DNA from 4 places in the Exiguobacterium sp. ZOR0005 genome. Region 2 is predicted to be linked to each of the others. Evidence: predicted binding sites of a transcription regulator. Region 2 holds the regulator's gene; each other region holds the start of a gene.
The links. The regulator Rex, encoded in region 2, represses fermentation and respiration genes when NADH is low (regulators of the CRP and FNR family bind a similar motif). The targets are predictions, from matches to a motif close to TTGTGAAATATTTCACAA.
Positions count from the first base shown of each region.

Region 1: a site for Rex is predicted at 3,336-3,353, ahead of cydD (thiol reductant ABC exporter subunit CydD). Genes of this name have one in related genera too.
Region 3: a site for Rex is predicted at 3,382-3,399, ahead of L971_RS09900 (formate/nitrite transporter family protein). Genes of this name have one in related genera too.
Region 4: a site for Rex is predicted at 2,728-2,745, ahead of pflB (formate C-acetyltransferase). Genes of this name have one in related genera too.

Region 1 covers NZ_JTLB01000013.1:60,855-66,651, reverse strand. The annotation lists gene cydC (thiol reductant ABC exporter subunit CydC) at 1-1,585, opposite strand, end outside; gene cydD (thiol reductant ABC exporter subunit CydD) at 1,582-3,306, opposite strand; gene L971_RS05660 (Crp/Fnr family transcriptional regulator) at 3,433-4,122, opposite strand; gene L971_RS05655 (glycoside hydrolase family 31 protein) at 4,242-5,797, opposite strand, start outside.
Region 2 covers NZ_JTLB01000006.1:58,005-63,801, reverse strand. The annotation lists gene L971_RS02715 (ABC-F family ATP-binding cassette domain-containing protein) at 1-1,377, opposite strand, end outside; gene L971_RS02710 (redox-sensing transcriptional repressor Rex) at 1,527-2,183, shown strand; gene tatA (twin-arginine translocase TatA/TatE family subunit) at 2,183-2,401, shown strand; gene tatC (twin-arginine translocase subunit TatC) at 2,404-3,192, shown strand; gene L971_RS02695 (YesK family protein) at 3,290-3,577, shown strand; gene L971_RS02690 (FAD-dependent oxidoreductase) at 3,764-5,110, shown strand; gene L971_RS02685 (PspC domain-containing protein) at 5,142-5,324, opposite strand; gene L971_RS02680 (hypothetical protein) at 5,486-5,797, shown strand, end outside.
Region 3 covers NZ_JTLB01000023.1:67,611-73,407, reverse strand. The annotation lists gene nrdG (anaerobic ribonucleoside-triphosphate reductase activating protein) at 20-475, opposite strand; gene L971_RS09905 (anaerobic ribonucleoside triphosphate reductase) at 453-2,333, opposite strand; gene L971_RS09900 (formate/nitrite transporter family protein) at 2,488-3,321, opposite strand; gene L971_RS09895 (50S ribosomal protein L25/general stress protein Ctc) at 3,531-4,199, opposite strand; gene mutL (DNA mismatch repair endonuclease MutL) at 4,363-5,797, opposite strand, start outside.
Region 4 covers NZ_JTLB01000022.1:416-6,212, forward strand. The annotation lists gene pflA (pyruvate formate-lyase-activating protein) at 1-334, opposite strand, end outside; gene pflB (formate C-acetyltransferase) at 394-2,640, opposite strand; gene L971_RS08850 (hypothetical protein) at 3,002-3,424, shown strand; gene L971_RS08855 (DEAD/DEAH box helicase) at 3,479-4,645, shown strand; gene L971_RS08860 (hypothetical protein) at 4,642-5,283, shown strand; gene L971_RS08865 (hypothetical protein) at 5,315-5,797, opposite strand, start outside.

The sequences.
Region 1 (5,797 bases), on a different contig from region 2:
GCCCGTTCAACCGGTGACTGACCATGACGAGCGTCGCCGCTTCTGCCGTCCGAAATATTTCCTGATAGACGGCGGCTTCGGTCTTGGCGTCGAGCGCCGAGGTCGCCTCATCGAGCAGCCACACCTCGCCGTTCTTCAACAACGCTCTAGCGATGGCGAGTCGTTGCCGTTCCCCGCCGGACAAGTTCGCGCCTTTTTCAAGCACCGGCTCGTCGAGCGAGAAACCGAGACGGACGCTCGCGAGCGCCGCTGTCATCTCGTCGTCGGTCCGGTCTCCGGCGAGCGCCAAGTTTTCACGAATCGTTCCGAAAAAGAAGTGGTTCTCTTGGAGAACGACGCTCGCATGTTGCCAAATCGACGCCTGCGTGACGTCGTCTAGGCGTGCCTCATCGATGAAGACGTTCCCTTCGTCAGGGCGGACAAAAGCGAGAAGCAACTGTAACAACGTCGATTTCCCCGAGCCGCTCGGTCCGACGATTGCCGTTTTCGTTCCGCTCGCAAACACGGCATCGATATCGACGAGAACGTCTCGGAACGTGTCCGGATAGCGATAGCTCACGTGCTCGACTTTGAGCGACGGCGCCGCCTCAAGCGTGATCGGATGACGTGCGGCTTCTGCCGCCTCGATCGCTTCGCTCGGGGCGACGACTTCGAGCAATCGGTCAGCCGCTTGTTTGCTGTCCGCAAAATGACCTGGGAACACCGCCATCGGCGTCGCATTCTCAAACGCCGTGAGCGACATCATGATGAGCATCGCCAAGAAGAGACCGTCGAGATCCCCTCCGACGACGAGATACGCCCCGATGGCGAGCACACCCCATGAAACGAGGAGAGACGCCCCGACGACGAGCGACGAGTTGAAGAACTGATTCGTCACGTCTCGCCGTTGAACTGCGGCGTAACGGTCGCTTCGGTCGAGCAGATCGTCTCGTGTGCGTCCGAGCTGATCATGAAGCAACAGGTCTCGATACCCGTACATCATCTCGGTCATCCCGCTCGACAAGTCTCCGCGGAGCGTCCGAATCTCTTGGTCATGCTTGGCGCGAACGCCTGCGAACAACGCCGGAATCAAAAACCCGGTCACGATCACGCCAAACAAGATCCATAGGCTGACGAGCAGTGAGAAGTACGTGACGAAAAAGATTGTGCTCAAGAAGACGAGCACTAAGATGATAGGCGGATAGAACACGCGCAGAAAGTAATTTTGCAAACTTTCGACGTCTCCGACGACACGCGCGAGCAAATCCCCGCTTCGGTACTTGGCGAAAATGTTCGGGACGAGCGGCTCGAGTTGGCGATAAAACCGAACACGAAGTTCGCTCAAAATCGTGAACGTCGCCCGGTGCGAGGCGAGACGTTCTTGGTAACGAGCACTTGCCCGGATGACGCCAAACAACTTGATCAAGACGACCGGGATCATGAGCGCGTAAAGAGGCGGCACAAGCCCGGCCCGGGAGACGAGATACCCGCTCGCCGCGAATAACGCGACGGCGGCAAGGCCGGCCACATAACCGAAGAAGATCGAGAGGACGATATCCTTCTTCTCTTTCATCATCCATTTGGTGATTGTCCAAAGTGAACTCATCCGCTCACTCCTTTCTGCAGTGCAAACAATTCGGCATAGGCTGGCACATCGAGCATTTGCTCATGCGTCCCGCTCGCGACGAGCTCGCCTTCTTCCATGAACCAAATCGCATCAGCCTGTTTGATCGTGTGCAGGCGATGCGCGACGGTGACGAGCGTCGCGTCACGCGACAACTCCTCGATCGACCGCCGAACGATTCGTTCGGTCATCAAATCAAGTCCTGTCGTCGGTTCGTCGAACAAGATAATTCCCGGCCGCTTCAAGAATGCGCGGGCCAGCGCGAGTCGTTGCCGTTCACCGCCGGAAAGTCCGTAACCGCCTTCCCCGAGCTCGGTATGGAGCCCGTCCGGCAAGTTACCGATGACGTCGACGAGTCCTGCCGCTTCTGCCGCGCGCAAGATGGCTGCCTCATCGGCCGTTTCGCCGAGCGCGATGTTGTCGGCGAGCGTCCCGGCGAACAAGTAAGGGTTTTGTGAGATGTATCCGACCGTCCCATACCAAGACGTATCGGTATACGTGTGGAGCGGCTTGCCGTCCACGAGCACTCGCCCGGCATCCGGGTTGACGAGTCCGGACAAGACGTTCAACACGGTCGTCTTCCCTGATCCGCTCGCCCCAACCAAGGCGACGTGGGAACGAGCCGGGATTTGACCGCTGAGCGGATGGAGCGTGAAGCGCCCGCCTTCATATTGAAACGAGACGCCTTCAAGTGACAGGTCCGGGGTCCGGTTCGACAGTTCACGGTCGCCCCATGTGATGCGCTCTTCCGGGGCATCGAGCGCCTCGAAAATCCGGTCGGCCGCGCCCATGCTGCCGCGTCCGGTATGGAACGCACCGCCCAAGTCTTTGATGGCCAGGTAATATTCAGGTGCCAACACGAGAATCAAGAACCCTGCGAAGAACGTCAAGTTTTGCCAGACGACCATCTGCAACGCGACTTCAAGCGCAACGACACCGGTACTGAGCATCGAGATAAATTCGAGCATGAGTCCGGACAAGAAGGCGGTCTTTAAGACGACCATCGTCGCGTCCCGAAAATCAAGGCTGCTCTTCTCGATCGCTTGGGCTTCCCGTTCGGTCCGCCCGTACAACTTGAGCGTCGTCAACCCTTGCAAGACGTCCAAAAACTTACCCGAAAACTGATTCATCTTCTCCATCTGTTGCTCAGACTTCTTCTGGGTCGCAATCCCGATGATGATAAAGAAGATCGGGATGAACGGCGCCGTCACCATCATGATGACGCCCGAAATCCAATGCTGGCTGAAGACGACGATAAGGATGAGAAGCGGGATAATCGACGTTTGAATGACTTGCGGCCAGTACTGGCTGAAGTAGGCATCGACTTCATCGACCGCATCCATGTAGACGCTCACTTTTTTTCCGGACTGACCGGACAGCGACGTCTCGATCGGATTCGACGTATAGCGGTCGAGCAACTGTCGCCGGAGCGTCCGCTTCGCCTTTTCCGACAGACTTGCCCCGATCCGGCCCGAGACGTAACCGAACATCGCCCTTACGAGCAAGGCGAGGACGAGCCAACCGAGCGCCGGGAGGACACTTTCAAATGATTCATTTTTTAAGAAAACACGATCGACGACATCGACGATCAAATAGGCTTGGGCCAAAATCGACAACCCGATCATGACGGCCGCGATGACGAGCCCGACGATATGCCGTTTTTCGGCTAAAGCGAGAGCTTGCAGTCGTTTCACTGCGTTCATCCTTTCTAACAATCCGTAACATCATTTCTTTGTGATGATTCTCACTAATTATATCGTATGCATCGCTCCATAGCGAACGCTTCGCTTAGCAGGACATGCAAAAAACACCGTCCGGTTCAAACGGTGTCAATGGCTCGCTTGCTCGAAGTATTCAGGATGCTCGGTCACGAGTTGGCGGGCATCCAATTGAAGGATGTCTTCTTTTCGGAGCTTGGACAAAATGTTCGAGACCGTCTCCCGTGATGTCCCCGAGATTCGTGACAGCTCGACCGTCGTGAACGGACAACGGACCCGGACCCCGTCAGCATCGCGTTCCCCGAGGTCTTCAATCAAATAGTGGATCGTGTTCAACACGCGGTCGGTCGCACTCGGCGTGATGATTTCTTGAACACGCCGCTCGTGCAAATCAAGAATCCGATTCATTTGTCCGACGATGTGCAGGAGCATCGTCGCATTTCTCGAGACGAGCTGTTCGAAACGGTCGGTCGGCATATAAATGACCGAGATATCGGTGAGCGCTTCCGCCGAATGCCGATAATACGTCTCGGTGAACATGCCGCTGTACGGGAACAGTTGCTTCGGTTTCAAATAGTCCGCATATTGATAGGTCGCCGCTTCATTCAAACGTTCGAGTTTGACGTAGCCGTCCATTAAAAAATAGACACGCTCGCGCGGGTCCCCTTCCATGAACAAAATCTGTCCTTTCCGATACGTGCGGCAGTAGACGTGGGGCAGGAGCGCCTCTAATTCCCGACTGGCACTCTTTTGAAAAACATCGATTTGTCTCAAGTCGTCGATCGTCCATCGTTGTGACATCGTGCATCCCTCACTTCCTCAATCAACTTCTTCTCTCTCAGTATAAGGGATTGCGATAATGTAAACGCTTTCAAATTCCGACAGTTTTCTGACAAGAAAAAAGAGGGGCTGCCCCCTCTTTAATCCAGCATCAGTTCCATGATCGCATCTTGTAAGTCACGATCCAATTCGAGCGCATGTAAATCAAAGAGCCAAGCTTCAAGCCGCGTTTTCGCCGCGGCCGACCGATAGAGTCGATCCTTCAAATCATACGCGATCTCGGCTCGGTCAAGAAATTGATATAAGCGATCGAGACGATTATCATTCGTCGTCAGCTCGACCGGGAGCTCGACGGTCAGCTCTTCTTCAATCGGACCGAGTTCGACTCGAAGCGTCTGTGTCGCCCGCTCATATTCGCCTTCTGCTTTAACGCCGCGCACGAGCAAGGTGATGTTCCGCTCCTCCGGTAAGACGGTCGTGTCCCCGGTCACACGGATGTGTAAGCGTCTCGCTTCCCAATCAAGGGTGAATGTCGTTTCCGCATAGGCACCGGTCTCATAGGCGCGATCCGTTCCGTTATCTTCAAACAACGTGAACGTGTTTGAGGCGCCCGGAAAGACGACGACTTCAAGTTCGGCCGGATTGTCCGTATTGTTGCTACCGGTATGGTGTGCCGCCATCGGGACGATCGCCCCGGCTTTCGCGAACACGGCCTGTTCGTCAAGTCGCCGGAAAGCACGCACGGATTTTCCACCGACGTAATGATGTCCGGTGAAGAAATCGAACCAGTCGCCTTCCGGTAACCAAACGTTCGCCGGAGCGACGTGGAGGCGGTCGTTTCGTTTGACGACGATCGGGGCCACAACTAACTCACTGCCGAAATAATACTGATTCGGCGCTTCGTATGCCATCTCATCTTCCGGATGGTCATAATACATCGGCAAAATGAGCGGTGTCGCGTCCATATGATTGCGCCAATTCATCGTATACAAATATGGCACGAGTTGATGTCGGAGCCGAAGGAAGTGTTTCATCGCCTGTTCGGCTTCCATACCGAATCGCCATGGCTCTTTCCCATTGAAAATGCTAAACGTCGAATGGAGTCGCGTAATCGGACTGAACACGCCGAAAGCGACCCAACGTGCCGCGAGCTCATCGTCTTTCACGCCACGGTAATGCCCACCGATATCATGGCTCCACCAGCCGTATCCGATATTCGAGGCCGTGGCCGTGAAGTACGGCTGGAACGCGAGTGAAGCCCACGAGATGAGCGTGTCGCCCGAGAATCCGACCGGATAACGGTGACTCCCCGGCCCGGCATAACGCGAAAAGATGAGCGGCCGGTTGCCGTCGCGCGCGATATCGACCGCATGATAATGATTCAGCATCCAGAGCGGGTCGAGTCCTTCCATCTTCGACGTCGATCCTTGTTGCCAGTCGATCCACCAAAAGTCGACGCCATCCGCTTCATGCGGATGATGCATCTGCTCAAAATAGGATTGGATGAAACGCTTGTCGGAGAAGTCAAACGGAATCCGGTCACCGGTCTCGGGATCGATGCCCATCGCCTCCGCCATCGCCGCATACTGATCTTCAAATGCGCGGACACCATCGGCAGGATGCAGATTTAATGTCACGAGGAACCCTTCTTCTTTTAACCAACTCAAAAAGCCTTTCGGGTCCGGGAACAAGTTTT
Region 2 (5,797 bases):
TTTCGCGAGCGTCAACCGGGCCCGCTCGCCGCCTGACAGCTCGTGGACGCGTTTCATGACGTCGTCGCCGCTGAAGAGGAACTGACCGAGCAGGCTGCGCACGTCTTGCTCGCGCATGAGCGGCCAGTCGTTCCAAATCTCGTCGATGACGCGGTTTTTATCGGACAGGTTCTGTTGCTCCTGGTCGTAATAGCCGATCTCGACGCCGGTGCCGTAACGGATGTCACCGGTGAGTGCCGGCTGTTGTTTCGTCAACACTTTCAAGAGCGTCGACTTGCCGACCCCGTTCGGGCCGACGAGGGCGACCGATTCGCCACGCTGCAATTGGAAGCGGAGGTTTTGAGCGATCGGTTCCTCATATCCGATGGCGAGGTCACTGCCGCTCAACACGTCGTTCCCGCTTTGGCGCTTGATCGTGAACGAGAGGACGGCACTGCGCTCGTCACCGTCCGGCGCGTCCATCCGGTCGACTTTCTCGAGACGTTTCCGGACGCTTTGGGCGCGTTTCGTCGTCGTCGCCCGGGCGATGTTCCGTTGGATGAAGTCTTGCATCTTGGCGATCTCTTCTTGCTGTGACTCGAACTGCTTCTTCTCTTGTTCGTAGATGGCTGCTTTTTGTTCAAGGTACTTCGTATAGTTCCCGACGAAGCGACGGCTCCGGTGGCGTGACAGCTCATAGACGACCGAGACGACCCGGTCGAGGAAGTAGCGGTCGTGGGAGACGATGAGGACGGCGCCTTTATAGCCGCTCAAGTACTTCTCGAGCCAGGCGAGCGTCTCGATGTCCAAATGGTTCGTCGGCTCATCCAAGATGAGGAGGTCCGGGCTTTGCAGAAGCATCTTCGCCAAGGCGAGACGGGTCCGCTGACCACCTGAGAGCGTGTCGATTTGACGTTCGAAGTCGTCCGGATAGAAGCGCATCCCGTGGAGGACGGAGCGAATCGTCGCTTCATATTGATAGCCGCCCCGGTCTTTGAACGTGTGCTGTTCCTCGTCATACGCGGCGAGGAGACGTTCATAGGCGTCCGCGTCGTTCAAGATGCGCTCCGAGCCCATGTCTTGCTCCATCCGCCGAAGCGTCTGTTCTTGTTCGATCAAATCGGAGAAGACGGTGAGCATCTCGTTCCAAATCGTCTCGTTCGATTCTAACCCTGAGTCTTGGGCGAGGTAACCGATCGTCACATCTTTCGGTTTCATGATGTCGCCTGAGTCATAGTTATATTCCCCGGCGATGACTTTGAGGAGCGTCGATTTGCCGGCGCCGTTTCGGCCGACGAGGGCGACGCGCTCCCCTTCTTGAATCTCAAGTTTGACGTTCTCTAAAATCGGCTCGACGCCGAATGATTTTGACAGGTTGTTGACTTGCAATAGGATCAAGTGAAAAAACCCCTTTCTCTGTATTTAGTATACTGTATTTTTTAGTCTTTTCAGGTATATTCGTTGAGTGCTTATGTGAATTCGTTTACAATCAAGGTGTATGAAATCAGATTCGTTTGAAACGCGTCGTAAAAAGGAGGCTCTTTCCGTTGAGTCAAAACGAACCAAAGATTCCGCAAGCGACAGCCAAACGGTTGCCACTATACTATCGATTTATCCAAAGCCTGCATTCGTCAGGCAAACAACGTGTCTCTTCTGCCGAACTGAGTGAGGCGGTCAAAGTCGATTCGGCGACGATTCGTCGCGACTTCTCTTACTTCGGTGCACTCGGTAAAAAGGGATATGGCTATAACGTGCAGTATCTGTTAGACTTTTTCCGAAAGACGTTAAACCAGGACGAAATCACGAACGTCGCCTTGGTCGGTGTCGGTCATCTCGGGACAGCTTTCGTCAACTATAACTTCCTTAAAAACAATAACACACATATCGTCGTCGGGTTCGACGCAGACGAGACAAAAGTCGGCACGACGATGTCCGGTGTCCCGATTCATCACGTCGATGAGATGGAACAGATCATGAAGCAAAACAAAATCGATGTCGCCATTCTCACGGTCCCGTCCGCATACGCGCAGTCGGTCGCCGATGATTTGGTCCGCTTTGGCATCAAAGGGATTTTGAACTTCACGCCGGCGCGTTTGACGGTGCCGGATACGGTCCGCGTCCATCATATCGACTTGTCGATCGAACTCCAGTCGCTCATTTACTTTATGCAACATTATCCATCTGCTGAGGGGGTCCATCAATAATGGAATTTCTATTATCATCACCCGTCGTCGGGATGCCGGGTGGCGTGAGTTTGCTCATCATCGCCATCATCGCGCTCATCATCTTCGGACCGAAGAAATTGCCTGAGTTCGGCCGTGCCGCCGGACAGACGCTCCGCGAGTTCAAAAATGCCACGAACGGCATGATGAAAGAGCATGACGAGAACGACAAGAAAGACTCTGAGAAGAAAGAACAGTAATCATGAACCATGAAACTGATCAAGAGCGGGCGCTGTCCGATCACTTGACAGAGCTGCGGAGACGACTGATGCTGTCGGCATTTGTCGTCTTTGCCTTCTTTTTGATCGCTTTGCCGAGTGTCAAATACGTGCTCGCCTATCTACAGGCGGACCTCGTCGAACGAGGACTAGAACTGAACGCCTTTGGGGTCGCGGACCCGCTCATGATTTACTTGAATTTGGCGCTCGTCATCGGTCTCGTCGCGGCCAGTCCGTTTCTACTGTATCAACTGTGGGCGTTCGTCGCACCTGGTCTGCATCCGAACGAGCGGAAAGGGACGCTCGCCTACATCCCGATCATCTTTATCTTGTTCCTCGTCGGTCTCGCGTTCGCCTATTATTGGCTGTTCCCGCTCGTCCTCGACATCTCGACAGATCTCGGGCAAGACCTCGGGCTGACGCAAATCATCGGAGCCTCGAACTACTTCACGTTCTTGTTGCAACTGACGATTCCGTTCGGTCTGTTGTTTCAGTTGCCGGTCGTGACGATGTTCTTGACGCGAATCGGCGTCGTGACACCGTATTTCCTGTCATCGATTCGAAAGTATGCCTATTTCGCCTTGTTCGTCGTCGCCGCGTTCATCACACCGCCGGACTTGACGTCGCACCTCATGGTGTCGCTGCCGCTCTTCTTCTTGTATGAGATCAGTTTATCGATCTCACGCATCACGTATCGGGGCGTACTTCGCCGGGAGAAAGAAGCGATGGTGAAAGAACAGATGGATTTGATGAAGCAAATGAATGAGAAGTGAGCATCGCGTTCTTGGACGCGGTGTTTTTTTGAACGAGTAAGTGTGACATCGCCGTGGTAAGATAAGGGGACCATCAACAAATCGGGGAGGATAGGTCATGTGGGAATACTACGGGGACGCGCTCATCGCGGTCGGCATCTTGACGACGGCGCTTCTCATCGGTGCGCTTCACTTTTTACGTTCGTCACATAAACGAAGACTGACGCTCCCGCTCCTGATCACGGGAGTCGGCTACACGCTGTTCCTCATCGGTCTCGTCTTCATCCGAGGCTGGGACGGGATGGGGTGGAGTTTGGTTGGATTTAGTCTATACGCCTTCGGGCTCATCATCTATATTTTCGTCGCCACGTACCTTTGGTTTCAACAGCGGCGACTCGAGTCGTGACCATCCTATCCTTAGGGTGGTCTTTTTGTGTCACAAGGCCTGTTCAAACTTTTGACATAATTACGTGAAAAACTGAGCATAGTCATTGTCAAACATCCTTGTGAAATAGTACACTAAGTTTAGAAATTAAATGTGACATTTATCACAATCATAAACTTGCCAACCACTCAAAGGAGAGACTACCATATGAAAATCGCAGTCATCGGATGTACACACGCAGGAACAGCAGCTGTCAAAGGACTACTTGCCAAGCATGACAATCTTGAGATCACCGTTTACGAGCGGAACGACAACGTCAGCTTCCTTTCGTGTGGGATTGCGCTCCACGTCGGCGGCGTCGTCCAACGGGCCGAGGAACTGTTTTACTCGTCACCTCGTGAACTTGAAGAGCTCGGTGCATTGATGCGCATGAAGCACGACGTGTTGAACATCGACACCGAGGCGAAGACGATTCACGCGAAAAATCTCGATACGGGGGAAGACGTGCATGACACGTACGACCGTTTGGTTGTGACGACAGGTTCATGGCCGATCGTCCCGACGCTCCCGGGCATCGAGATGGATGGCATCGAACTTTGTAAAAACTATGCGCACGCCCAGCGCATCATCGAACGGGCGACGGATGCGACGAACATCGCTGTCATCGGCGCCGGCTATATCGGTGTCGAACTCGTCGAGGCGTTCGAAGTATACGGCAAACACGTCACGTTCATCGATAGCGCCGACCGCATCTTGAACAAGTATCTCGACAAGTCGTTCACGGACCAACTTGAAGCGGACATGACGTCACGCGGCATCGACCTCGAGCTCGGCCAGACGGTCGAAGCGTTCCGTGGGACAGATGGCAACGTCACACACGTCGTGACGGACAAAGGTGAGTTCGAGGCCGACCTCGTCATCCTCTGCGTCGGTTTCCGCCCGAACACGGGACTGCTTGAAGGCCAAGTCGACATGCTCGGCAACGGTGCGATCATCGTCGACGAATATATGCGTACGAGCAACCCGGACGTCTTCGCAGCAGGGGACAGCTGTGCCGTCTACTACAACCCGGCGCGCACGCACGCCTACATCCCGCTCGCGACAAACGCGGTCCGCATGGGCACGCTCGTCGCCGAGAACCTCGTGACGCCGCGCGTCCGCTATCAAGGGACACAAGGAACGTCGGGTCTTCGTCTCTATGATTGGAATATCGCCTCGTCAGGTCTCACGGAAGAAGCGGCCGGCCTGTTCGGTCTCGACGTCGAGAGCGTCGTCGTCGAAGACGCATACCGTCCGGAGTTCATGCCGACGGCCGAAAAAGTCCAGTTCAAACTCGTCTATGAGGTCGACACACATCGCGTCGTCGGCGGACAAGTGCTCTCGAAAGCGGATATGACGCAAGCGGTGAACACGTTGTCGCTCGCGATCCAAAACGAGATGACGGTCGAAGAGCTCGCTTACGTCGACTTCTTCTTCCAACCGCACTACAACAAGCCATGGCACTTCATCAACAGCGGGGCGCTCGCGGCGATGAAAGACAAAGTAAATGCTTAAAAAAACTCGGGAGCCGCGGCTTCCGAGTTTTTTATAGATAGCGTGGGGCTTCCTTCATCGAGTTCGCCAAGATGATATAGACGAGGACGTTCCCGGGCATGATGAGGAACAGCAGACGGACACCGAGCGAGGACAAGCCGAAGTATTCGGCGATGCCACCGCAGACACCAGACAGTGAGCGGTTCGTGGCAGATTTTCGAAGCGTGCGTTGCATGAGCGTGGCTCCTATCTTCATTGTGATATGAAAATTTTACCATATCAAGTGTCATTCGTCCCGTTTCTTTCCGGTCATCGGATGAGGTTTTTATTCGCCTGAAGCCGGGGAAGGGTAAGAGAAAGTATGTGTCACCTGGTCCTGTCAAAGGAGGAGCCGATATGGCGAAGAAGGAAAAGCAGTCGTACCACATCGTCACGTTCACGTTTCCAGAGGAGTCGGTCTCGTATCAAGCGTTCAGTAAGTTGAAGAAGTATCACGCCGAAGGGCTGATCGGGTTCGAACAGCTCGTCGTCATCAAGCGTGAGGACAATGGGGCGTTCTCGTTCGAGGACGCCGTCCAACTGACACCGACGAACAAGTCCACGAAAGGTGCCTTGATCGGGATGGCGGTCGGGATTCTCGGAGGACCGTTCGGAATCTTGTTCGGGACGCTCACGGGCGGACTCATCGGCGGGACGAAAGATTTGAAG
Region 3 (5,797 bases), on a different contig from region 2:
CGGGGCGGTGTCGCCCCGATTAAACTTTGTTCAAAAAGATGATGCGCTGATTGCTCGAACCTCTAAAACGAAGCGAGCGGTCGAGTAATGTTTCGACGAACTTGCCGTCGACGAGTACGTCGGCATTGTCGAGAACGTCCTTGACCTGTTCATCTTCTAGTTGTTCGAGCGCCTCGAGCGTATATCCGGTATACACCCAGACGTTTTTCCCAAGTGCTTTGCAGCCACGGACAAGTCGTGACAGCTCGCGCGGTTGCAAAAACGGTTCACCTCCCGACACCGTGACGCCGTCCCAACCGGACGCTTCGACCCGTTCGAGTAACGACTCGACCGTCACCTCTTCCCCGCCTCTCGGATTCCATGACTCCGGGTTATGGCAGCCCGGGCAACGGTGCGGGCAACCGGCTGTAAAGATGACGGTCCGCACGCCCGGTCCGTCGACGACCGATTCATCAAGTACGGATAGGACGCGCATCATGCTTCACCCTCGCTTTTTCTTCTTCTCGTTTCGCCGAGTTCCATCGGTCCATCGTGCCGACCAAATACCCAGTGATCCGGCGGATTCGCTCAATCTGCTCGACCTCGCCGCACGTTGGGCACGCCTCATCGATGATTCCTTCGAGTCCGCAACTACCGCAACGATCGACCGGATGGTTGATTGATCCGTAACCGATATTATACTGACGCATGAGCCTGACAATCGACTCGACCGCTTCCGGGTTATGGGCGAGTGACCCGTCGACTTCGACGTACGTGATATGACCGGCGTCACAAAGTGCATGATACGGGGCCTCTAGCCGAATTTTCTCTCGGATAGACACGTTCTGATATACGGGGACGTGATACGAGTTCGTGTAAAAGGCCCGATCAGTCACTCCTTCGATTATCCCGAACGACTGTTGATCTTTTAAGACGAACTTTCCGGACAATCCTTCCGCGGGCGTCGCCAAAAGCGAGAAGTTCAAGTCATAGCGTTCTGCCGCCGCTTTCATCCGCTCGGCCAATCGCGCAACGATGTCGAGACCGAGCCGTTCAGCGTCCCTCGACTCTGCATGCGTCGCTCCGACGAGAACACGTAACGTTTCAGCGAGTCCAATGAAACCGAGCGACAACGTCCCTTGTTTCAACACTTCCCGCAGCTCATCGTCAGGTGCGAGCGTCTCACTACCGCGCCACACGTGTTGGGCGTATAAGAAGCGGAACTCATCGGCACGACGTTTGCATTGATACTCAAATCGCTCAAGCAACTGTTCGATGGCGATGTCGATATACGTATCGAGCGTCTCATAAAATGACTTCAAATCCGATGATACGAGCGCGATTTTGACGAGGTTCAACGTCGAGAACGACAAGTTCCCTCTTCCAATCGACGTCTCTGCACCGTGACGATTGCCCATGACCCGGGTTCGGCACCCCATGTAAGCGACTTCTGAAGCAGGTGTCCCGTCATAGTATGCTGCATTGAACGGAGCGTCGATAAAGGAGAAGTTCGGGAACAACCTCTTTCCAGTAACACGACACGCCAACTGGAACAAGTCAACGTTCGGATCGCCTTCGTTAAAGTTGACCCCCTCTTTCACTTTGAAAATTTGAATCGGGAAGATCGGCGTCTCACCGTTCCCGAGTCCCCGTTCTGTCGCCTGTAACAGTTCCCGAATGAAGACGCGGCCCCAAGGTGATGTGTCGGTCCCATAATTGATGGAGACGAACGGTACTTGACCGCCACCGCGGGAATGCATCGAGTTCGCGTTATGGATGAACGCCTCACACGCTTGGTACGTGGCCGTGACCGTCTCTTGCTCTGCAATCGCTTCGATTTGGCTATCCGATAAATCGACCGGAAGCGATTTCAAGCGTTTAACATGTCGCTCGTACGTTTTCTCGACGTATGGGGCGAGGTCGGCATCGAACGTCGGAAACGCCTGTCCACCATGCTGCATGTTTTGATTCGCTTGAAGAATGATCGATGCGAGCGCCATCGCCGAACGGATATCCTGGGGTGATCTTATCGTCCCATGACCCGTATGGAATCCGTTCGCAAGCAAGTCCCCGAGCGGGATTTGACAACATGTCGTCGAGCCTGTCACATAGTAGTCCGCATCATGGACGTAAAGGAAATTGTCCGCAATTGCCTGCCTCGAGCGCTTCGACAACAAGTATGTTGTGGCCAATTCTTTTGATACTTCAGACGATAGACGCGCCAGTTTCCCGAGCGGCGATTTCCCGTCGACGTTGGCGTTTTCTTGTACTAAATCTTGATCGGGCAGGACACAGACGTCCTCGTACAGCTGAACTAAATTCACTTCGCAACACCTCACTATATATTGATCCATAGTTCGTAATAAACGGTTGAACCACCTATATATTGATTATGTCACGTTTATCAAATCGAAGGCGGCACGAAATTGTGACAGTTGAAACGAGCGGACATGGAAAAAACAGCCGAATCCTAGGCGTGGACTCGACTGTTCGATATCGTGATGTATGTCATACCTCTTTTGCCGGTTTGACGATTTTCAGTTCGACTTCTTCCGATTCTTCCGCTTCACGCAATCCTTTCGCGTTCAACCATGTGTAAATCGCTCCCATGAATAACGCCCCACCGATGATGTTCCCGAACGTCGCCGGGACCAAGTTGTGGATCGCGCCAGCGAAGCTGATTGTCTCCGGATGCGGGACGACGAGCGTGAGCGCGAACAAGACGAAGTTCGCGATGACGTGATCGAACCCAGAGGCGAAGAAGACGGCGACGAGAAAGATCATCGAGAAGATTTGGGCGAACTCATTTTTCATTTGTTTCGGTAAAAAGATCGCAAGACAGACCATCCAGTTACAGAAGATGGCACGGAAGAAGATCTCGACCGTCGTGTGGTGCATCTTGCTCTCGACGACCGCGAACAACCAGTTGTTCATCCCGAGTTCTTGAATGATTCCGGTCGGTGCGAGCAATAAGGCGAACAAAATCCCGCCGACCGCGTTCCCGACAAAGCATAACAACCAGACGAGCATCGTGTCGCTCAGTGTCGTATACCCACGCATCGTCGATGTCGTGAAGTACATCGTGTTCCCGGTGAACAGTTCGGCCCCCCCGTAGATGATCATGACGAGCGCGATCCCGAACGAGAAACCGCCAATGAGCGTCGTGAACGGCGAATCGAGCAAATACATGCCGTTGACGATTTTTAATGTGAAGATAGAGGCGAACCCGATAAAGATCCCCGCGAGCATCGCCCGTAAAAAGTATTCCATTGGCCGATAATGAATCATTTGCGAAGACGCCTGTGCTTTCTTCCGCAATGATTCAAGTGCATGGATTTCCATTGATGCCATGTCACAAACCCTTCTTTCTGTTTGAATAACCTATTTAAATAAGAACAATGTATGTGAAATCATTAACAATATAAGCCCGGGCGTGACAAAAAGCAAGGTTCATTTCAATCTGTTGACACATTTTTCACATCGTAATCGTTTACATATGGCAAAGCGGTGACAACAAAAAAACGGCCCTCCGAGAGGACCGCTTAAATCGCTTATTCTTTGTCTTCAGACTTCTCTTTAGACTCTTCAGAAACTTCGTCAGCTGACTCTTCTTCAGTCGCTTCAGCTTCACTTTCTGTTGTTGTGTCTGTGTCTGCTTCGAGCTCTTCAAGAGAGACCGGCTCATTGACCGATGCAATTTGAAGCTCGCCGTCCGAGACAACCTCGTAGTCTTTGTTTTCTGGAATGTCCGCGACCGTCACCGACTCACCGATGCCAAGTTCAGATACATCGAGTTCGATGCGCTCTGGAATGTTGGCTGGTGTTGCTGATACCGTGACTTTATAGAGCGTTTGAGCCAAGAAGCCACCTTCTTTGACACCTTTCGCGTCGCCGACAAGTGCGACGTCCGCTTCGACTTCTGTCGCTTCGTCCATCTTCACGGCCATGAACTCGACGTGTTTGTACTCGTTCGTAAACGGGTCAACTTCCGTCCCGTGCACGAGCGTGTTCACTTTCTTGCCGTCGATGTTCAATTCGATCAAGGCGTTATCGCCATGTTCGCGCAGAATTTTACGGAGCGCCATCTCTTCGAATGCGACCGGTGTGCTCTCGACTTTGTAGCCGTAGACGACACCTAACACTTTACCTTCTTTGCGCAAGTTAGCGCGGACCGAACGTGGTCGTAATTCTCGTTTCGTTACATTAAGCTTGTCTGCCATAATCTTATCCCCCTACTGGTTTATCGATCATGTCTACATCTTGAGGGTGAGGCAGTGAAAGAGCCACCTCTCAACCTCGATGCGTTGAGCGACATGTGTATATTGTTCCCAGTGGCCGGTCAAGATAAACGTTACAGCCCGTTAAAAAAAGATTACAGCGGTGTCACATAACGCGCTTGAATAGCTTCTCAAGTTCATACGTGCTCCACTTCACGAGAATCGGTCGTCCGTGCGGACACGTATACGGGGAAGCGGTCTGATTCAAATCGTCGATCAGTTGGCGCATCATCTCGATGTTCAACGGATGGTTCGCTTTGATCGAACGTTTACACGCCATTAAGATCGAAGCCTCTTCGCGGTACTTGGCAATATTAATGGACCGGTCCCGAATCGCCATCTCGATCAAATCCCGGACCGTCCCTTCGAGGTCATGTTGCGGATACCACGTCGGAATCTCACGGACGAGGAACGTGTTGCCACCGAACGGTTCGAGTTGCAGACCCGCCTCTTCTAATAGCGTAGTGACTTCTTCGATGGCGAGCGCTTCTTCTTGCGTGAACTCGAGCGTGAGTGGAAGCAGCAACAACTGATATTCTTTTTCAGGACGCCCGAGTTGTTCATAAAACAGCTCATATTTGATACGTTCTTGGGCGGCATGTTGGTCAATGACGTACATACCGTCCTCGGCGCCACAGACGATATAGCTCGCATGCAGTTGACCGATGACGTCGAGCGACGGGAGCCGCTCCCCTTGTTTCTTTTTAGGCGTGGTCTCAAACTCACGTTTAGGCGTGGCCTCTTGCGAGTGCGGCGTCGGCGCCCAATTGCTCGGTGACGTGATTGGCTCACGAGGGATCGGATAGTTCCATTCAACGTCCTCTTTCACTTCAGGCGAACGTTCCACGGTGAAGTCGAGCCGTTCTTGCTCAGACTGAATGCGCTCCGGTTTCGGTTTTGGCTGAACTGACGGGATGAGGCGTTGCTCGCGCAACGTCAGCTGGACCGTCTCTCGAATCAATTGGCACAGTTCTTTCTCTTTGGAGAGCCGGACTTCCCGCTTCGTCGGGTGGACGTTGACGTCGATGAGCATCGGATCCATATTCACCTCGAGTACGGCAATCGGATAGCGCCCGATTGGAAGGAGCGTATGATACCCGTCGAGCACGCTTTGGGTCAAGGCAAAATTTTTAATGCTCCGTCCGTTCAAGATGAGCGTCACGTACTGTTTGTTCGAGCGGGTCACTTCGGGACGGACGAGATACGCGCTCAAACTGTAATCGTTCGTCTTGCCCGTCGCCGTGACGATTTGCGAGGCGACTTGCCGGCCGTAAATGGCGAGCATCACTTGTTTGACGTCTCCGTTTCCGTTCGTCCGAAGCAGCTCTTTGTCTTCATGAAACGCGGACAGACGGACTTCTGGATGGGATAGCGCGATTCGGTTGAGTGTATCAGTGATGCTTGCGAGTTCTGTCGCCGACGTCTTCAAATACTTCAGCCGAGCCGGTGTATTAAAAAATAGCTGACTGACGGCAATTTCTGTGCCGACGTTGGCCGCTGTCGGCATCGTCTCGGTCACGACGCCGCCTTGGAGCGTCATT
Region 4 (5,797 bases), on a different contig from region 2:
GAGGGCGTAAAGCACCCGACGTATCGAGTGTCGTATGGAGACCGTGTTTTTTCGCCTCCCGCAACAGCGCCTCTAAAAACTCTGGCTGTGCGAGTGGGTCACCGCCTGAAATCGTGATGCCGCCTTTTGACGCCTCCATGAACGGACGATAGCTGAGCGCTTCTTGAATGACATCCTCGGCCGAACGATGGTTATTTTTTTTGAAATCCCACGTATCAGCGTTGTGACAATACAAACACCGGAGCGCACAACCTTGTAAAAAGACGATAAAACGAATTCCCGGGCCGTCAACGGTTCCAAACGATTCGACCGAGTGTACATATCCCATTGTCATCGAAATGACCTCCTAACGAATGAGCGGCCTTCATCCGAAGGCCGCCAAGCCTTGATTGCTTACAGTGAACCGTGGAACGTACGGTTGATGACGTCGATCTGTTGCTCGCGTGTCAACTTGATGAAGTTGACGGCGTAGCCCGAGACGCGGATCGTGAGCTGTGGATATTCTTCTGGATGCTCCATCGCGTCGAGCAACGTCTCACGGTTGAAGACGTTGACGTTCAAGTGATGTCCTTTGTGCTCGCCGCCCATATAACCGTCAAGAAGAGCAGCCAAGTTGAGTTCACGAGCGACGTCTTCTTTTCCGAGTGCTTTCGGCACGATCGAGAACGTATATGAGATACCATCTTGCGCATGTTCGAACGGTAGTTTCGCGACTGATGAGAGCGAGGCTGCCGCTCCTTTCGTATCACGGCCATGCATCGGGTTCGCACCCGGTGCGAACGGTTCGCCGGCGCGACGTCCGTCTGGTGTGTTCCCCGTCTTCTTGCCGTAGACGACGTTCGACGTGATCGTCAAAACGGACTGCGTATGAAGCGCGTCACGGTACGTTTTATGTTTCCGGACTTTTTCCATGAACGACTCAACGAGTTCGACAGCGATCGCATCGACACGGTCGTCATTGTTTCCGAATTTCGGGAATTCGCCTTCCGTCTCGAAGTCGACGGCGATGCCTGCTTGGTTACGAACCGGTTTGACTGTCGCGTACTTGATGGCCGAAAGACTGTCCGCTGTGACCGAAAGTCCAGCGATCCCGCATGCCATCGTCCGCAAAATCTCTGGGTCGTGAAGCGCCATCTCGATGCGTTCGTACGCATACTTGTCATGCATGAAGTGGATGACGTTGAGCGTGTTGACGTAAAGTTCCGCGAGCCAGTCGAGCGTCCGGTCGAAGTCGGCGTACACTTTGTCATATGTGAGCACGTCTTCTGTGTTCAACTCCCATGCCGGCGCGATTTGATCGCCGCTCTTCTCGTCACGGCCCCCGTTCATGCTGTAGAGGAGTGCTTTCGCCATGTTGGCACGGGCCCCAAAGAATTGCATCTGCTTCCCAATCTTCATCGGTGACACACAGCAGGCGATGCCGTAATCGTCACCGAACGTCGGGAGCATGAGGTCATCATTCTCATATTGGATGGCGGACGTCTCAATCGACATCTTCGCGCAATACTGTTTGAATCCTTCCGGCAACTTCGTCGACCAGAGTACCGTCAAGTTCGGTTCTGGTGCCGGGCCGAGGTTCGAGAGCGAGTGGAGGAAACGGAACGAGCTCTTCGTCACGTTCGAGCGACCGTCTTCACTCATCCCCCCGATTGATTCCGTGACCCAAGTCGGGTCGCCAGAGAACAATTCGTTATAATCAGGTGTCCGTAAGAATTTGACGATACGGAGTTTCATGATGAAGTGATCGACGATCTCTTGGACGTCTGATTCTGACAAACGCCCCGCTTCGATATCACGCTCGGCATAGACGTCGAGGAACGTCGAGACGCGTCCGAGTGACATCGCTGCCCCGTTTTGCTCTTTGACAGCGGCAAGATATGCGAGATATACCCATTGGTACGCCTCTTGAGTATTCTCCGCCGGACGGCCGAGATCGAATCCGTAAGCCGTACCGAGTTGTTTTAATTCTTGAAGGGCACGGAGTTGTTCAGATAACTCTTCGCGGTCGCGGATATCTGATTCTGATAAGAAGCCACCACGCTTCGCCAAATCTTTCTTCCGTTCGGCCATCAAGAAGTCGATTCCATAGAGTGCCACGCGGCGATAGTCACCGATGATGCGGCCACGGCCGTAAGCGTCAGGAAGACCTGTAATGATCCCCGACTTACGTGCAGCACGCATTTCTGGCGTATACGCATCGAACACACCTTGGTTGTGCGTCTTACGAATATCCGAATAAATCTTTGTGATCTCTTTGTCCGGTTCGAAACCATACGACTCGAGCGCGGCATCGACCATGCGAATCCCGCCGTTCGGGTGGATCGAACGTTTGAACGGTTCGTCTGTCTGGACACCGACAACCTTTTCAAGTTCTTTGTCTAAGTACCCAGGTCCGTGCGAAATGATCGTCGATGGCGTGTGTTGATCGACGTCCCATACGCCGCCGCGCTCCCGCTCTTGTTTTGTCAATTCCATCACATGTCCCCAAAGACGATTCGTCGCCTCTGTCGGTCCCGCCAAGAACGAATCGTTTCCTGTATACTCGTGTCGGTTCAAGCGGATAAATTCACCAACGTTCACTTCCGTTGTCCACTGCCCAGGAACGAATCCTGACCAGGCTGATTTAATTTCGGTTGCCATTGTGGGTCACTCCTCATAAGTTGAGATAACTGCCTGCTTTCTATAATATGAGTGTACGTGAAAACGTGAACATTATGTTTTACATTCTTGTGAAAGTTGTAACAATCTTATGAACGTTGATATATCAGCTTTTTTGTAAGCGCTTTAATTACTGTTATACTATAAATTAACATACATATGAAACAGTTCAAGGTTGATAGGCCATCATTTTTCCGTTATCTGTATCATTTTTATCGTTCTGTGACGATTTACACAGTTTTTATAGTGATGTAACTCACAGTGCGGGGATAGAACTTGAATTTTTGACCGTTATCGGACACAATGAAGGCAGAACATTGTAGAAGAGGAAGGGGTTCTTCCCATGACGTATGAACCATTGACTGCCGAGCACGACTTAAAAACCGGAGACCGCGTCTCTCTCAAAGTAGAAGCAGCCGGCGAACAGCGTGACGGATTTATCACAGAATTTGAAGACGCAGGGTTTTGGATTCGCTTTGACGACGACATCGAGAACGAGGATTTCATCGATTACCGCGACCACTTGCTCGTAGCATTGATTTCCCGTCCTATCGTCGTAGTGGCGGCTCACCCTGAATTGAAACCGTATGAGCAACTCGTTTCAGAATTACAGTACCGCGTATACCAAGGATTCACGATCGAAGGTGTCGATCGAACGGCTGACGGGGTCGATGTGCACATCAAACTCCTCGAAGACGGCCAGACGTACACACAAACGCTTCGCTCCTCGTTCGACGGAGATACTGAACATGTTCGTTATATTTGAGACAGGGAGCGCTTATGCTTCCTTTGTTTTTGCCCAATGATAAGGAGAAATGATATGAACTTTACAAAACCATTTATTAATGAAGCTTGGCAACGCCTAGGCTTTACGGAACCGATGCCGGTTCAGGCGGAAGCGTTCCCGCCCCTATTAGAAGGAAAAGACGTCACGATCGAAGCACCGACAGGAACGGGTAAAACGCTCGCTTACCTTTTACCCGCTATCGAAAAAATCGACGCCTCGAACGACCGGATCCAAGTCGTCATCGTCGCTCCGACACGCGAGCTCGTTATGCAGATCCAGGCAGTGGCCCAACGTTTCACCGAGAAAGGTGACGTTCGTATCGCCTCGTTCATCGGTGGCGTCGAACTGAAGCGCCAAATCGATCGCCTCAAGAAAAAACCGCATTTGATCGTCGGCACGCCGGGGCGTCTCGTCGAATTGATCGATAAGAAAAAGTTGAAACTACACGAGACGCATACGATCGTGATCGATGAAGCCGATCAAATCATTGACAGCGGTTTGACAGAAGCGGCCGAACGGATCATCAAACATACGGCATCGAATCGTCAAATCGCGCTCGTATCGGCGACGTTGACGGATACGCTTCAAGCATGGGCCGCCCCGTTCTTACCAGAGCCAGTCCACATCAAAATCGAGCGCGCCGTAAGTGCTCAAGTGACGTATGGCTACATGTTGACGACACGCCGCTATAAGCCAGAACTGCTCCGCCGCCTGTCTCACGTCGACGGCGTCAAAGCGCTCGCCTTCATCAACAACCGCTCGTTCTTGCCACCATTAAAAGGTGAGCTCGAGAAGATGAACGTCAACTATCGCATGCTCGACAGCTTGAAAGGAAAACGGGAACGCGTCGAGACGCTCCGTGAGTTCCGTAAAGGCGAGTATCCGCTCCTCATCACGACAGGCCTTGCCGCTCGCGGCCTCGACATCGAAGAAGTGACACACGTCGTCCACTTCGACTTGCCGGAGTCGATTGACGACTTCATCCACCGTTCAGGCCGGACGGCGCGCGGGAACGCGGCCGGCACCGTCCTCTCACTCGTGACTGATGAGGACTTGAAACATTTGAAATCGTTCGCCCGTCAACTCGGCGTCGAATTGAAAGAGCTCGAAATTTACCGTGGCGACGTCATCGAGAAGCGAATCGAAGATAAACCCCCGGTCGTCAAACGTCCCGCGAACAAGCGAGGACCGCGCCGATGAAAAAAGACCGGAAAGTGATTCCATTCCCGTTGCTCGTGGAAGAGTCCGAATTGCTGGCCGAGCTGAAGAAATTGTATGAGCAAGCGGCACTTGCACGAAGCACGCAGTGGACGAACTATATTCAAGAGATCGCCTCGGAAGGCACGTGGCACTTGAAAGACGCCGAACTGTTCCGCGACCTTTTCATCGATTGGGCCGTCTTCTTTGAGACGGACGAGGACGGGATGACACCGCACGGCCGCTACTTGGTGGAGCATAAGGCGGACATGTCGCCGGCCCTCTATCATGCCCTCCGCGGTCTGGCCGTCCCACGCTGCAGCATCTTTGAAGTGACCGAGAACGGTTTACGCGATTGGGAGACGAAAGAAACGTACAACGTGACCCTTCCAGAAGTACGGGAACCTGGCGATGTGATGCTTGGGAAACTGCTAGACATCCGTGGCAGCTGGCGTTTCGGGTCGGCGTTTCTCGCTCTTCCGGCGAAAATGGCCGGGAACGTCTCGGACCTCTATATCGACTTCACGGACGAAGTCGGTCCCGGTGCGTTTCTCGATCAGTTCCCAGAGTTTTGCGCCGAGCTGATTGACTTGTTGCTCGATTTAGAAGAAGGGATCATCGTCCCGAAACCACTAAAATAACCGAGAGGCGGCCGCCTCTCGGTTTTTTCTATCAGTAGACATAATACTCGACGGTTTGATTGGCCGCTTGATCGCTGTCTCCTTCTGCTTTTATGGAAGCACGCGACACCATGTCTCCCTCATCATATACTTCTAGCATAGCCCCTTCTGTCGTTGGAAGCACATGATAGATTAGCTGATCGACATAAGTGACTGACCCGACCGTACCTTGAATGGCTTGGCGAGTCGTCTGCTCCAACGAGTTTAAATCAATAATCAATTCCGTTCCGTCAGATTGAATCGTACGATACTCATGACCTTTGAATAGCGTACCTTTCAATTCTTCCGATTGGTTCACTTTCACTACTTTGTTTTCTTTAGCGTCATAGACAAATAGTCCTGGTAGATCCATTTCTGACATATATTCTTCACCTGTGTCGTCTTGTAACGTCTCAAGCGCCGTCGCGCGAATCGGAATATAGCGGTTGTCCGTCGCCACTTGACCTTGATACGCAGACGGATACCATGACCATTC